Linked DNA regions of Paenarthrobacter nicotinovorans. Each later gene encodes a partner of the first gene's protein in a complex. Links are inferred from orthologs where the notes say so. Each region holds a gene or a part of one and is shown on either strand. Other genes may lie near its edges.

Region 1 (6,796 bases):
GCACAGTTCAAGCTGCGCGAAGGCATGCCGATCGGTGCACACGCAACTCTGCGTGGAGACCGCATGTGGGAATTCGTGGATCGTCTGGTTTCGCTGGCTCTGCCGCGTATCCGTGACTTCCGCGGCCTCAACGGCAAGCAGTTCGACGGTAACGGCAACTACACCTTCGGTCTGACCGAGCAGGTTATGTTCCACGAAATCGACCAGGACTCCATCGACCGCGTACGCGGCATGGACATCACGGTTGTCACCACCGCCAAGACCGACGACGAAGGCCGCGCGCTGCTCAAGGCGCTTGGTTTCCCGTTCAAGACCGAAAACTAACTACGTGACAGGTCCGACCGCGCAGGCTCGTAAGGGCAAGCGCAGCGGAAACCGGTACGAGGAAGGGCTATAGCCCAAATGACTATGACAGATCCTGTCGCAGACATGCTCACGCGTCTGCGCAATGCAAACTCGGCATACCACGACACCGTGTCCATGCCGTATAGCAAACTGAAGGCACGCGTTGCCGACATCCTGAAGGCTGAAGGCTACATTGCCGGCTGGAAGGAAGAGGACGCCGAGGTTGGCAAGAAGCTGACCATCGACCTGAAGTTCGGTCCGAACCGCGAGCGTTCCATCGCTGGCGTCCGCCGCATCTCCAAGCCGGGTCTCCGCGTTTACGCGAAGTCCACCAACCTGCCTCACGTGCTGGGTGGCCTGGGTATCGCAATCCTGTCCACCTCTTCCGGCCTCCTGACTGACAAGCAGGCCGGCAAGAAGGGCGTGGGCGGCGAAGTCCTCGCGTACGTCTGGTAACGGGAAAGGAAGAGAATAATGTCACGTATTGGACGTCTCCCCATCACCGTTCCTGCCGGAGTTGAGGTCAAGCTCGATGGCTCCGTCATCAGCGTCAAGGGTTCCAAAGGCGAGCTGAGCCACACTGTGGCCAGCCCGATCGAGGTCTCCCTGGAAGAGAACACTCTCACGGTCACCCGCCCGAACGACGAGCGCAACTCGCGTTCGCTGCACGGCCTGACCCGCACCCTGATCGCCAACATGATCCAGGGCGTTACCGAGGGCTACGAGAAGAAGCTTGAAATCGTTGGTACCGGTTACCGCGTTCAGGCAAAGGGTTCTGACCTGGAGTTCGCTCTGGGCTACAGCCACCCGGTTAACGTCTCTGCACCCGAAGGCATCACCTTCGTAGTAGAGGGTCCGACCAAGCTCTCTGTTGCGGGTATCAACAAGCAGCAGGTCGGCGAGGTTGCTGCCAACATTCGCAAGCTGCGCAAGCCCGACCCCTACAAGGGCAAGGGTGTCCGTTACGCCGGCGAAGTCATCCGCCGCAAGGTCGGAAAGGCTGGTAAGTAAACCATGGCCATCGCAATTAACAAGAAGCGTACGAACAAGAGCAAGTCGGCTGCACGCAACCGTCGCCAGCTTCGTATCCGCAAGCGCATCACCGGTACGGCTGCACGTCCTCGTCTGGTCGTCAACCGTTCGGCACGCCACATGTTCGTCCAGGTTGTCGATGACAGCAAGGGTGTAACCGTGGCTTACGCTTCCACTCTGGAAGCTGACCTTCGTGCACTTGACGGAGACAAGACTGCCAAGGCCAAGCGCGTCGGCGAGCTCGTTGCCAAGCGTGCAAAGGCTGCAGGCGTCGAAGCTGTTGTCTTCGACCGTGGCGGTAACAAGTACCACGGCCGCATCGCCGCCGTCGCTGACGGTGCTCGCGAAGGTGGGCTGGCACTGTGACCGTTGAAAATAACGAAAAGGACATTCAGGTGACTGAAGCTGTAGCTGCTGAAGCAACTGAGACCGCACCCGCTACCGATGACCGCCGCGGCGGACGTCGCGGCGAGCGTGGCGACCGTGGCCAGGGCCGCGGCGACCGTGGTGGCCGTGGTGGCCGCGACGGCGGTCGTGAAGCCGAGAAGAGCCAGTTCGTAGAGCGCGTTGTCACCATCAACCGCGTTGCCAAGGTCGTCAAGGGTGGTCGTCGCTTCAGCTTCACCGCACTCGTCGTCGTCGGTGACGGCAACGGCATGGTCGGCGTTGGCTACGGCAAGGCCAAGGAAGTTCCCGCTGCTATCGCAAAGGGCGTAGAAGAGGCCAAGAAGTCCTTCTTCCGCGTTCCCCGCGTTGGCAACACCATCCCGCACCGTGTGCAGGGTGAGGCTGCTGCAGGCGTTGTCCTGCTGCGTCCGGCTTCCGCCGGTACCGGTGTTATCGCCGGTGGTCCGGTCCGCGCGGTATTGGAGTGCGTGGGTATCCACGACATCCTCTCCAAGTCGCTCGGTTCTTCCAACGCGATCAACATCGTTCACGCGACCGTTGCCGCTCTGAAGCAGCTCGAAGAGCCCGCTTCCGTGGCTGCCCGCCGTGGCCTGCCGCTGGACGAGGTTGCTCCTGCTGCTCTGGTGCGCGCGCTCCAGAACCAGAAGGCAGGTGTTTAGTCATGGCTAAGAACCTGACTCCCTCCGACGCCAAGTTGGAGATCACCCAGATCAAGGGCGTCATCGGCGCCAAGCAGAACCAGATCGCCACCCTTCGGTCCCTCGGCCTGAAGCGCATCGGACACACCGTTGTCCGTACCGCTGACGCCGTGACCGTTGGCATGCTGAACACGGTTCCGCACCTCGTGAATGTAGAGGAGGCGAAGTAATGGCAGAGAACAAGACCGCCGCAGAGGCTGCTGAGAAGCAGAACACTCTGAAGGTCCACCACCTGCGTCCCGCCCCGGGTGCCAAGACAGCCAAGACCCGTGTTGGTCGTGGTGAAGGCTCCAAGGGTAAGACCGCTGGTCGCGGTACCAAGGGTACGAAGGCCCGCTACCAGGTAAAGGCTGGCTTTGCCGGCGGCCAGCTGCCGCTGCACATGCGCCTGCCGAAGCTGCGCGGCTTCAAGAACCCGTTCCGGGTTGAATTCCAGGTTGTAAACCTGGAGAAGCTCAACGAGCTCTTCCCGGAAGGTGGCACCGTCACCGTTGAGTCCCTGGTAGAGAAGGGTGCCGTTCGCAAGAACCAGCCCGTAAAGGTGCTCGGCACCGGCGACATCACCGTCAAGGTTGACGTCACCGTGCACGCATTCTCTTCCAGCGCTGCGGAAAAGATTGCCGCAGCAGGCGGATCCACCAACGCCCTCTAAGGGTTTGTGGGGCATCAGCCCGCTGTAACAAAGAATCCCGGTATGCGGGGCTTCGGCCCCGGATACCGGGATTTTTTTGGTGGTTGTGGACTCTCGATTATTCCGACGGCGTCACAAGCAGTTAGACTCGGTTGTTGGGTTTCATTGAGCCCGACCACATCCTTGTACTTTCTACTCAGGAGGACGCTTGCTAAGCGCATTCGGCCGGGCGTTTCGGACGCCTGATTTGCGACGCAAGTTGTTGTTCACGCTGGGAATCATCACAATCTTCCGCTTGGGAGCTTTCATCCCCTCGCCTGGTGTGAACTACCAGAATGTCCAGCAATGCTTGAACAACGGTGACACCTCGCAGGGCATCTACCAGCTGGTGAACTTGTTCAGCGGCGGCGCGTTGCTGCAGGTCTCGATCTTTGCCTTGGGCATCATGCCCTACATCACGGCGAGCATCATCGTGCAGTTGCTTCGGGTGGTTATTCCCCGGTTCCAGCAGCTGTACGAAGAGGGCTCATCGGGGCAGTCCAAGCTGACGCAGTACACCCGGTACCTCACCATCGCACTGGGCCTGCTGAACGCCACAACCCTGGTCTCCTTGGCCCGCTCGGGTCAGTTGCTGCCCGGCTGCAACCTGCCGATCATCCCCGATGAGAGCATCATCACCACCCTTCTGCTCATCATCACGCTGACAGCGGGCACGGGCCTGATCATGTGGATGGGCGAGCTCGTCACCGAGCGCGGCGTTGGCAACGGCATGTCGCTGCTGATCTTCACCTCCATCGCAGCCGGCTTCCCCCGCTCACTTGGCTCCATCTGGGAGACCAAGGGCCCGGGAACCTTCTTCGTCGTTCTTGCCATCGGCCTGCTTACGGTGGCCCTGGTGGTCTTCGTGGAGCAGTCGCAGCGCCGTGTTCCGGTGCAGTATGCCAAGCGCATGATTGGTCGTCGCACCGTGGGCGGCACCAGCACCTACATTCCCATCAAGGTGAACATGGCCGGCGTCGTGCCCGTCATCTTCGCTTCCTCCATGCTGTACCTGCCCGGCTTGATTTCGCAGTTCAACCAGCCGAAGCCAGGGGAGCAGATGGCCCCGTGGGTTGAGTGGATCAACAACAACCTCACCCGTGGCGACCATCCCATCTACATGGCGCTTTACTTCGCCATGATCGTGTTCTTCACCTACTTCTACGTAGCCATCACCTTCAACCCTGAAGAAGTGTCGGACAACATGAAGAAGTACGGCGGGTTCATTCCGGGCATCCGGGCGGGTAAACCGACCGCGGACTACCTGCAGTACGTGCTTTCCAGGATTACTTTGCCTGGAGCCCTCTACCTGGGCTTCGTGGCGTTGATTCCGCTGGTTGCACTCGTCCTGATCAATGCCAACCAGAACTTCCCGTTCGGTGGCACGTCAATCCTGATCATGGTGGGTGTCGGCCTGGAAACCGTCAAGCAGATTGATGCGCAGCTACAACAACGTCACTACGAAGGGCTTTTGCGATGACGAGAATGCTGATCATTGGACCTCCCGGTTCGGGCAAGGGTACGCAGGCTGAGCGGATTTCGGAGCGCCTCGGCGTAGTCGCCATCTCCACCGGCGACATCTTCCGTGCCAACGTCAAGGGTGAAACGCCCTTGGGTATCGAAGCCAAGAAGTACATGGACGCCGGTGACTTCGTTCCGGACAGCGTCACGAACAACATGGTTCGCGATCGACTGAGCCAGAGCGATGTCGAGAACGGCTTCCTGCTCGACGGCTACCCGCGCACCACCGCGCAGGTTGACTACCTCGACCAGATCCTCGCTGAGGGTGAGCAGGAGCTCGACGTCGTGCTCCAGCTGACCGCGGATGACGAAGAACTGGTTGCACGCCTTCTGGGCCGTGCCAAGGAAACGGGACGTTCGGACGACAACGAGGCCGTGATCCGTCACCGTCTTGACCTCTACCACGAGCAGACCGAAGCCGTTGTGGCCAAGTACGCTGAGCGCGGCATCCTTACTCAGGTGGATGGCATCGGCGGTATCGATGAAGTTACCGACCGCGTGCTCACAGCCATCGAGTCGGCCAAGGCTGTCTAGCGTTTTTCCACATAGCCGGGGAACCGGAGCTGGAGTGAAGGGTGTGTCCCGTACCATGGGTGCGGGACACACCCTTTTTCGTTGAAGCGGCACATTCTTGGGGGAAGCGCATGCAGACAGCTCTGTCAGGACGTAGCCGGATTTCGGGGCTTGAGGTCTACCTGCCACCGACGCGGCTGGATACGGCCGCCGTCGAACGCCGCATTGCCGAATCCAGCCCTGGCTTCCGCGTGCCGACAGGTCTGATTGGCCGGGTCACGGGGATCCGCTCGAGGAGTGTCATGTCCCCGACGGAGCAGGCGTCGGATCTGGCCGCCAACGCCGCTGCCAAGGTCCTGGCGGAATGCGGATTGCAGGCACCTGACGTGGACCTGCTGGTCTTTGCCTCTGCCAGCCAGGACATGGTTGAACCCGCTACGGGACACATGGTGGCAGCGAAACTGGGACTTTCATGCCCTGTGATGGACGTCAAGAACGCCTGCAACAGTTTCCTCAACGGTATGGAGGTTGCCGACGCTCTGATCGCCGGAGGGCGCTATGGGAGGGTTCTGGTGGTCACGGGGGAGTCGCCTTCCCGGGCGGTGCGGTGGTCGGTGCCGGACTTCCCGACGTTCGCCTCCAGCTTCCCCGGGTACACCATGAGCGACGGCGGCGCAGCAGTGTTGCTGGAGGCCGCGGTTGATCCCGCCGCAGCTGCAGACGGGGCGGCCGGAATCCTGGCCATGGGCTTCACCGCGCGAAGCAGCCATTGGTCCGTGGGTACCTTGGCGGCGGGAGGGTCGGCCTTCCCCCGTGATCCAGAGGCCAGCTACTTCAACATGGACGGGGAAAAGCTCAAGGATGCGTTCTTGGACCTCGGCTCCGACATCCTTGATGCGACTCTCGCGGAGATGCACCTCGCGTGGACGGACTTCGCTGTCGTCTGCGTACACCAGGTCAGCGCACCGTACCGGCAAATATTCGCCGAAGGTGCCGGTGTGCCTGCGGACTTGCTGGTTCATTCCGTTGAGGACTTCGGAAACCTCGCCTCCGTCAGCCTTCCATTGCAACTGAAGCTTGCCGTGGACAGTGGCAGGGCCGGACCCGGGGACCTGGTGGCGTTGGTCGGTTTGGGCGGCGGCGTGAGCCTGGGAATGGCGGTGGTGCGGCTGTGAGCCCGCAAGAGATTCGCAACAGGCTTGCGAGTACGGCTTCCACAAAGTCCTTATGCGTGGCCATGCCGATGCTCAATGAAGAGAAGCTGGTACGGCAGGCACTGGATTCGCTGGCGGCGCAGACGTTTCAGGATTTCACGGTAGTGGTGGTGGACAACGGCTCCACGGATCTCAGCTGCGCCATCGTGACTGAGTTCGCGTCAGCGCACCCGGGGATGGATGTCCGATTGGTTCACGACAGCGAGAAGGGCACGGGCGCGGCAGCTGATACCGGCATGCGCTTCGGCGTGGAGCACGGTGCGCGCTGGCTGGCCCGCACCGATGCCGATTGCCTGGCCGCACCGGACTGGACAGAGCGGATCATGGCTGCATTCGATGACGGCCTGGAGCTGGTTGCCGGACAGCTGAATCCCAGGGAGGACGAGGGCATAACT
Region 2 (7,204 bases), 270 kb from region 1 along the record:
CCAAGCGTGTGCGCCAATTGTGTGGTCAGCCCTTCCGGGCAGAGCTGCAATCGCCGGCCCTTGTTACTGTCGACGGCGGAGCGAGGCTCGGCGTGGTGGCTGCGGGACCCTACCGGGACGAATTGGCACAATGCCTGCTCTCGTTCAAGCATTACGGCCAGTGGCGTCTGGCGGGTGTTTTGGCAGGTTGCCTTGGGAAGGCCGTGGATGCTGCCGTCGGCAATGAGAGCGGCTACTGCCTTGTGCCCGTTCCCACCAGCGGCGGCGCCTACCGTAAGCGCGGATTCAGTCCACTGCATTTGATGCTCCTCATACTCCGGTTGCGCCACTCGCAGGCCCAATGCCCACACCGTGATGTGCTGACCAAGGTGCGGTTTTTACCCTTCCGCAGGGACGGTCGGGGATCCCTTCAGGCACTGTTGCCAGGAATCGCGGATGCAATTCCGGGTCGTCAAGGCAGCGACGGCGGTTCAGGCCAGAAGGGGCTGGGGCGCGGAGAAAGGGCTCGCAAAGTCAGGGGTTCCATGCGCGTCAGGCGTACACGGACCAGACTGATCCGGGGAATGGGATGCATCCTTGTGGACGACGTCCTCACGACAGGGGCAACCCTTGCCGAGGCAGCACGTGCGGTGGAGGCCGCAGGAGGCGTGGTCTGCGGAGCAGTCGTGTTGGCGGCCACGAGGCCACCAGCCTACGCCTCAATCGCGCCCGCACACGACCACCTGTGAAGCTGTTAAGACTCAATCAAAAAATAAGTGGCCAAAGGATGAATAACGCGTTGCGATGAACTAACGTCGATTGTGGGTACCAAGAAAAGATGTACCTGTCGATAGCGGCTCGGAAAGGGGCTCGACTGTCCGTCAGATCAGCCCCCAACAGTGCCGTTGTCGTGTCACCTGAGTTATTTGGAGGGCACCATGGAGTTCATGATCAGCGGACGAAATCTGACAGTTTCAGACCGCTTTCGCGAATACGCCGGCGAGAAAATCTCAAAGATTGAATCGTTGGGGGACAAGGTCCAGCGAGTAGACGCCAAGGTTTCCAAGGAAACCAATCCCCGGCAGACGCCGGGTGAGCTCACCGTCGAAGTGACAGTCCTGGGCCGTGGCCCCGTCATCCGTGCAGAGGCCACAGCCGCTGACAAATTCGCTGCCTTCGATCTGGCGTACAACAAGCTGCTTGAGAGGCTTCGTCGTGCGAAGGACCGGAAAAAGGTGCACCACGGCCGGCACACGCCCAAGGCCGTGCGGGAAGCTACGGCAACTCTTGAACCCGCAAGTGCCAACGAGCCTCTCTACGTGGAGGCCAGCAACCACCAGGAGGCTGCTGCGGAAACAGTGGAGCATTCTCCTTATGACATCGAGAACGACATCCCCGCCGGCGACTCGCCTGTTTTGATCCGCCGGAAGGTGTTCCCCGCGGCATCCCTGACCCTGGATGACGCGGTGGACAACATGGAACTGGTGGGGCACAACTTCTACCTCTTCCTGGATAAGGAAACCAACGCTCCATCGGTTGTCTATCGGCGCAGTGGCTGGACCTACGGTGTGATTACCCTCGATTCCACCTGCGAACCCGGCGAAGATGCCGTCGAGGAGAAAATCCTCGCGTATCGGTCCGATGACCAAGCAGCCACCGCCAAGTAAGGCCTGCATCTGACGAAGGGATACCAATGACCGCTTCGCTGAGCCTCTCGCAGGCACGGCGGATCGCATTGGCAGCTCAAGGATTGGCAAAGGTCCGGCCCGCTGGCCCCGTGACTTCACGGGCAGTGGGCCGGACCTTTGCCCAACTGCAGCTTGTCCAGATCGATTCTGTCAATGTCCTCGCGCGCAGCCACTACCTTCCGTTCTTCTCGCGGCTGGGAAACTACGACACCAACATTCTTTTCAACCTCTCGTCCCGCAAGCCGCGGAAAATGATGGAGTACTGGGCGCACGAGGCAAGCTTCATACGACCCGAGCATTTTGCGGACCTGCTTCTGTGGCAAAAGCGGGCGTGGGTGGGGGCGCATCGCCTGGATCCGGGTATTCGTCGGGACATGGAAGACCGGATTTTGGCGGCTCTGGGCAGCGGGCCGCCCATGACGGCGTCGGAACTCACCGCAAAACTCGGACACAATCCCGCAGCCGATCGCGATAACTGGGGCTGGAACTGGAACATCGTCAAAAGGGTCCTGGAGCACCTTTTTGAAGAAGGGCGCGTTTCAGCCGCTTCGCGGACTCCCCAGTTTGAGCGCAAATACACCCCCACCTCCCGGGTGGTCTCCACCTATCCCACGGCTGCCGTGGATGCTGAGGAAGCCCTTGACCGCCTTATTGAGGCAGCAGCCCAGGCCCACGGCATAGGAACCGTTAGGTGCTTTTCCGACTACTTCCGGACGCCGCTCAAAGCGGGGGCGGAATCAGTCCGAAGGCTGGTGGGCGCGGGCGTGCTGGAGCCAGTGACGGTCCGGGGATGGGAACGGGAGACTTTCAAGCACGTCAATGCCAGGCTTCCACGGAAGGCCGAAGGGCGGGCGCTGCTGAGTCCCTTTGACTCCCTTGTCTTCGAACGGCGGCGTCTTGAGGAACTGTTTGGATTCCACTACCGGATCGAGATCTACACCCCTGCCGCGAAGCGCCGGTTCGGCTATTACGTGCTGCCCTTCCTGCTCAGGGAGGGCCTCGCAGCCAGGGTTGACCTGAAGGCAGACCGTGCATCAGGTCAGCTGCTGGTTCGCTCGGCGTTCCGTGAGCCGGACGCGCCGGCGGATACCGCCGTCGAGCTCGCTGCTGAACTTGGGCTCATGGCGACTTGGCTCGGACTGCAGGAAGTGGTGGTGTGGCCGGTAGGGGATCTCGCCGGTGACCTGGCGGACGCGGTCACAGGACCTCCGGCGCCTCCCTATGCCGAACCCCGAAACGCCAGTCCGCTCAGAGGTGAACCCGGCCGCGCTGCCTTGGTCTCTCCCGTAGACTGAAACAGCCAGAATTCGGCAGCATGAGACTGGGAGCACTTTCACGTGGCATCACTAATCGAAAAACTTCTCCGCACGGGTGACAAAAAGACCCTCAAGCAACTGCGGAACTATGCCGATTCCATCAATGCCCTGGAAGACTCTTTCAAGTCCTTCACGGATGCCGAACTTCGTGCCGAAACGGACGTTCTTCGGTCCCGGTACCAGGATGGGGAGACGCTGGACGCGTTGCTGCCGGAAGCCTTCGCTGCTGTGCGTGAAGCCTCGTCCCGAACCCTGGGCATGCGCCACTTCGACGTCCAGCTCATGGGCGGCGCAGCACTTCACCTGGGCAACATCGCTGAAATGAAGACCGGTGAAGGCAAGACCCTCGTCGCTACGGCGCCGGCTTACTTGAATGCGCTCACCGGCAAGGGCGTGCACGTGGTGACGGTCAATGACTACCTGGCTGAATACCAGTCCGAGCTCATGGGCCGCGTCTACCGCTTCCTTGGCCTCACCAGCGGTTGCATCCTCTCCAACCAGGATCCAACGGTCCGCAGGGAGCAGTACGCAGCGGACATCACCTACGGCACCAACAACGAATTCGGCTTCGACTACCTCCGGGACAACATGGCCTGGGACGCCAGCGAGCTGGTTCAGCGCGGACACAACTTCGCGATTGTGGATGAAGTCGACTCGATCCTCATCGACGAGGCACGTACACCGCTCATCATTTCCGGTCCGGCCCAAGGCGACACGAACCGCTGGTACAGCGAATTTGCCAAGGTTGTCCTTCGGCTCCAGCCCGACGTCGACTATGAAGTCGACGAGAAGAAGCGAACCGTCGGAGTCCTCGAAGCCGGTATTGAAAAGGTGGAGGACTACCTCGGGATCCAAAACCTTTACGAATCGGCCAACACGCCGCTCATCGGCTTCCTGAACAACGCCATCAAGGCCAAGGAACTTTTCAAGCGGGACAAGGATTACGTCATCCTCGATGGCGAGGTCCTGATTGTTGACGAGCACACCGGCCGTATCCTGGCCGGACGGCGCTACAACGAAGGTATGCACCAGGCCATTGAGGCCAAGGAAAACGTCGAGATCAAGGCTGAGAACCAGACCCTCGCCACAGTGACGTTGCAGAACTACTTCCGCATGTACTCAAAGCTCTCCGGCATGACCGGTACGGCAGAGACTGAAGCCGCCGAATTCATGAGCACGTACAAGCTCGGCGTGGTTCCCATTCCCACCAACCGTGACATGCAGCGCATCGACCAGTCGGACCTCGTCTACAAGAACGAGGTTGTAAAGTTCGACGCCGTCGTTGCGGATATCGCCGAGCGCCACGAGAACGGCCAGCCTGTGCTGGTCGGTACCACGAGTGTTGAGAAGAGCGAATACCTTTCCAAGCTGCTGGCCAAGGAAGGCATCCGCCACGAAGTCCTGAACGCAAAGAACCACGCCCGGGAAGCATCCATCGTTGCCCAGGCCGGTCGCAAGGGTGCAGTTACGGTCGCAACCAACATGGCCGGCCGTGGCACCGACATCATGCTGGGCGGCAACGCCGAATTCACCGCCATTGCCGAGCTCGCCAAGCGCGGACTGGACCCGGAGGAGAATTCCGAAGAGTACGAGGCCGCCTGGCCCGAGGCCCTCGCCGCAGCGAAGCAGGCCGTCAAGGACGAACACGAAGAAGTGCTGAACCTGGGTGGGCTTTACGTCCTGGGTACGGAACGACATGAATCCCGCCGGATCGACAACCAGTTGCGCGGCCGTTCCGGACGCCAGGGCGACCCCGGTGAATCCCGTTTCTATCTCTCCCTCACGGACGACCTCATGCGGCTGTTCAATTCGGGGGCAGCTGAGCGGCTCATGAACAGCTCGGTACCTGACGACGTCGCACTCGAGTCAAAGCTTGTCTCACGTGCCATCGCCTCGGCCCAGGGCCAGGTGGAAGCCCGCAACGCGGAACAGCGCAAGAACGTCCTGAAATACGACGACGTCCTCAACCGCCAGCGTGAAGCAATCTACGGCGACCGCCGTCGGATCCTTGAGGGCGATGACCTGCACGAAAAGGTCCAGTACTTCCTTGAGGACACTATCAACTCCCTCATTGATGCAGCAACGGCTGAAGGCAATGGCGACGACTGGGACTTCAACCAGCTGTGGACGAACCTGAAGACCCTGTACCCGGCGACGGTAACCCCTGAAGAAGTCATTGAGGAAGCTGGCGGCAAGTCGAGGATTACGGCTGATTTCCTGCGCGAAGAGATCCTCTCCGATGCGCGCCTCGTCTATCAGGCACGCGAAGAAGCCATCGGTTCCGAGAGCATGCGGGAACTGGAACGCCGCGTTGTACTGTCGGTTCTTGGGCGTAAATGGCAGGAACACCTTTACGAGATGGACTACCTCAAGGAGGGAATCGGGCTCCGAGCAATGGCGCAGCGTGATCCGCTGGTGGAATACCAGCGCGAAGGCTTCGTGATGTTCCAGAGCATGATGGAGGCCATCCGCGAGGAGAGCATCGGTTTCCTGTACAACCTTGAGGTGGAAGTGACGCCGGCCGAGGATGTCGTAGTGGCGGATGATTCGGCAGCCGGGGGACACACAGAACATCACGATCCCCAGATCCGGGCCGCTGGCCTGCAGGCACCGGAGAAACCGGCCCAATTGCAGTACACCGCACCCGGTGAAGATGGCGCTACGCAGACGCGGATCGAAGGACGTGCGTCGGGCCGTTCAGGGAACCCTGCCAAGGCAGCAAGCCAAGAACAGCGCAAATCGGCGAAGAAGAAGCGCCGCTAGGAACAATAAGCGTTAGGAACACCAGGGGGCGATCCCACGGACATACCGGTCCGGGGATCGCCCCTTCGCCTTATCCGGACTTATCCGGACTTATCCGGACTTGTGGACCCCGGCCCGGACTCCCATGGACTCAGCCGATCTCCAGCGCAGTAACCTGCCACAAGCCGTCGGTCCGTTCGAGTCGCATGGCAACCGCACGGCAACGGCCCTCTTCAGCGACGACGATGCTGGCTTCGCAAATTGATTCACTGATGGAACAAGCGCGAACCGAACGGACCATCGGGCTGAGGTGCGGTTGTGGACTTCCCTTGCTGCGCGCTGCATGTTTGCGGGTCAGAGCCGCGCGATGTTGAAGGGCCAAATAGCATTCAGGGTCCAGCGAGCGCGACAACTGCACAAGCGGACGCGTGCCTGCAAGAACCTCAAGGGCGGCCTGGGCAATACTGCGCGCCACCAACCGGATGTCTGTGTCGGCCCCTTTTGTCGAGCCGGACGAGGCGCTGGCACGTTGGGTGCCTTGGCGGATTGGGGGCCGGTTTGCGGTTGCAACGGACAAGGTCATACCTCTGGCATTCACTACATGAGCCAAAGCGCGGGGAACGCTTATGCTCGGGTGGCTTCTGCTGGGATGACGCTGGGGATTGCTGTGAGGCTTGCTGCCGCCCCTGAGTAGGCGGCTGTTTCATTGAGTCCGGGTGTGACGTTGCCGCTGCTATGCGGGTTCGGGAGGTTGAAGGATTTGGCCTGGAAGCAGTACGGCGGGGTTGTCACCGATGACAGAGCGGTTCGCGGCGTACCACTTCGGCCATGCGGCGGCAACATCCACGTCAGTCGAAAACGGTGCCAGCCTCGAGGCGGCTATGGACCAGAGTGTGTCCCCGGCTTTTACCTCCACACCGCTCACGCTCCCGGGTGCGGCTGCTGCATCGCGGGATCCTGGCTGGCTGAGTAGCCCTGGAACAACCACGGGTGGCCGGGGCCGCCAGCCCGGATCGGGCGCGGTGGACGTTGTGTTGCTGCTGTCAACTCCGCCCGTGGCTGCAGGCGACGGCTCCGTGAGGACTGTGCGGCCGTGCGTGGAAGTCGGAATCCACTCCGGCGTTGGTTGGACGTCTGCCTGAGCCAAGCCACCGCCAAGGAGGTTCATGCTCAGTACGGCTATCGCAAGCCTGACCATGAACGGGGGACTGAACCTGGAGAGGGCAGTGGCTCTGTTGCCGGCGCCCACCCGGTGGAGGAGGGCGGCGAGAAATGCCATCACTAGGGAAAGCACCCACCAGGCAACTATCGCTGTTCCCGCGGCGCTTGCAGCAAATCCTGCCAACACATCAAAGGAAAGGCTCTGATGATGTCGTTGGGAAGTCTGCCATTGGCCGACGAGGATGTTGCCTGCCAGCGCCAGAAGGAGTCCCAGCCCAAGGATCGCCACAGCAAGCCCGGTGTCTCTCCGCAAGGTTC

What was found.
Region 2: the proteins of secY (region 1) and secA are in contact, whole or in part, in a crystal structure (PDB 3DIN), measured with the Thermotoga maritima proteins. The link is inferred for Paenarthrobacter nicotinovorans from one-to-one orthologs. Residues at the interface, in WP_004081795.1 of Thermotoga maritima: Glu108, Gly109, Glu110, Glu111, Ala236, Glu237, Arg238, Arg239, Ile240, Thr241, Ile242, Gln243, Tyr244, Ala245, Arg246, Arg247, Val248, Thr249, Gly250, Arg251, Arg252, Val253, Tyr254, Gly256, Ala257, Ser258, Thr259, Tyr260, Leu261, Pro262; in WP_004082002.1 of Thermotoga maritima: Glu261, Ala262, Arg263, Lys300, Ala301, Arg302, Thr303, Ile304, Ile305, Leu323, Tyr324, Asp325, Pro326, Val329, Ser330, Tyr333, Ile336, Lys340, Phe345, Val349, Glu363, Phe364, Tyr374, Ser375, Gly376, Gly377, Glu393, Ile395, Thr482, Ser483.

What each region holds. Positions count from the first base shown.
Region 1 is NZ_CP089293.1:3,035,236-3,042,031, reverse strand. What follows is about bases 2,600-5,477. They hold secY (preprotein translocase subunit SecY), read left to right. Parts: upstream 2,600-3,322; coding sequence 3,323-4,633; downstream 4,634-5,477. Other genes in these bases: JMY29_RS14100 (3-oxoacyl-ACP synthase III family protein), read left to right, coding at 5,319-5,477; JMY29_RS14105 (adenylate kinase), read left to right, coding at 4,639-5,208; rplO (50S ribosomal protein L15), read left to right, coding at 2,653-3,135; rpmD (50S ribosomal protein L30), read left to right, coding at 2,600-2,653. Outside these bases: rplE (50S ribosomal protein L5), read left to right, coding at 1-324; rpsH (30S ribosomal protein S8), read left to right, coding at 403-801; rplF (50S ribosomal protein L6), read left to right, coding at 820-1,356; rplR (50S ribosomal protein L18), read left to right, coding at 1,360-1,743; rpsE (30S ribosomal protein S5), read left to right, coding at 1,773-2,444; more of rpmD, read left to right, coding at 2,447-2,599; more of JMY29_RS14100, read left to right, coding at 5,478-6,362; JMY29_RS14095 (glycosyltransferase family A protein), read left to right, coding at 6,425-6,796. UniProt on the Escherichia coli protein: The central subunit of the protein translocation channel SecYEG. Consists of two halves formed by TMs 1-5 and 6-10.
Region 2 is NZ_CP089293.1:2,766,126-2,773,329, reverse strand. Bases 2,661-5,946 are described here. They hold secA (preprotein translocase subunit SecA), read left to right. Parts: upstream 2,661-3,004; coding sequence 3,005-5,746; downstream 5,747-5,946. Other genes in these bases: JMY29_RS12870 (Rv3235 family protein), read right to left, coding at 5,877-5,946; JMY29_RS12880 (winged helix-turn-helix domain-containing protein), read left to right, coding at 2,661-2,962. In the rest of the region: JMY29_RS12895 (hypothetical protein), read right to left, coding at 1-299; JMY29_RS12890 (phosphoribosyltransferase family protein), read left to right, coding at 564-728; hpf (ribosome hibernation-promoting factor, HPF/YfiA family), read left to right, coding at 918-1,646; more of JMY29_RS12880, read left to right, coding at 1,673-2,660; more of JMY29_RS12870, read right to left, coding at 5,947-6,200; JMY29_RS12865 (LysM peptidoglycan-binding domain-containing protein), read right to left, coding at 6,459-7,204. UniProt on the Escherichia coli protein: Required for protein export, interacts with the SecYEG preprotein conducting channel.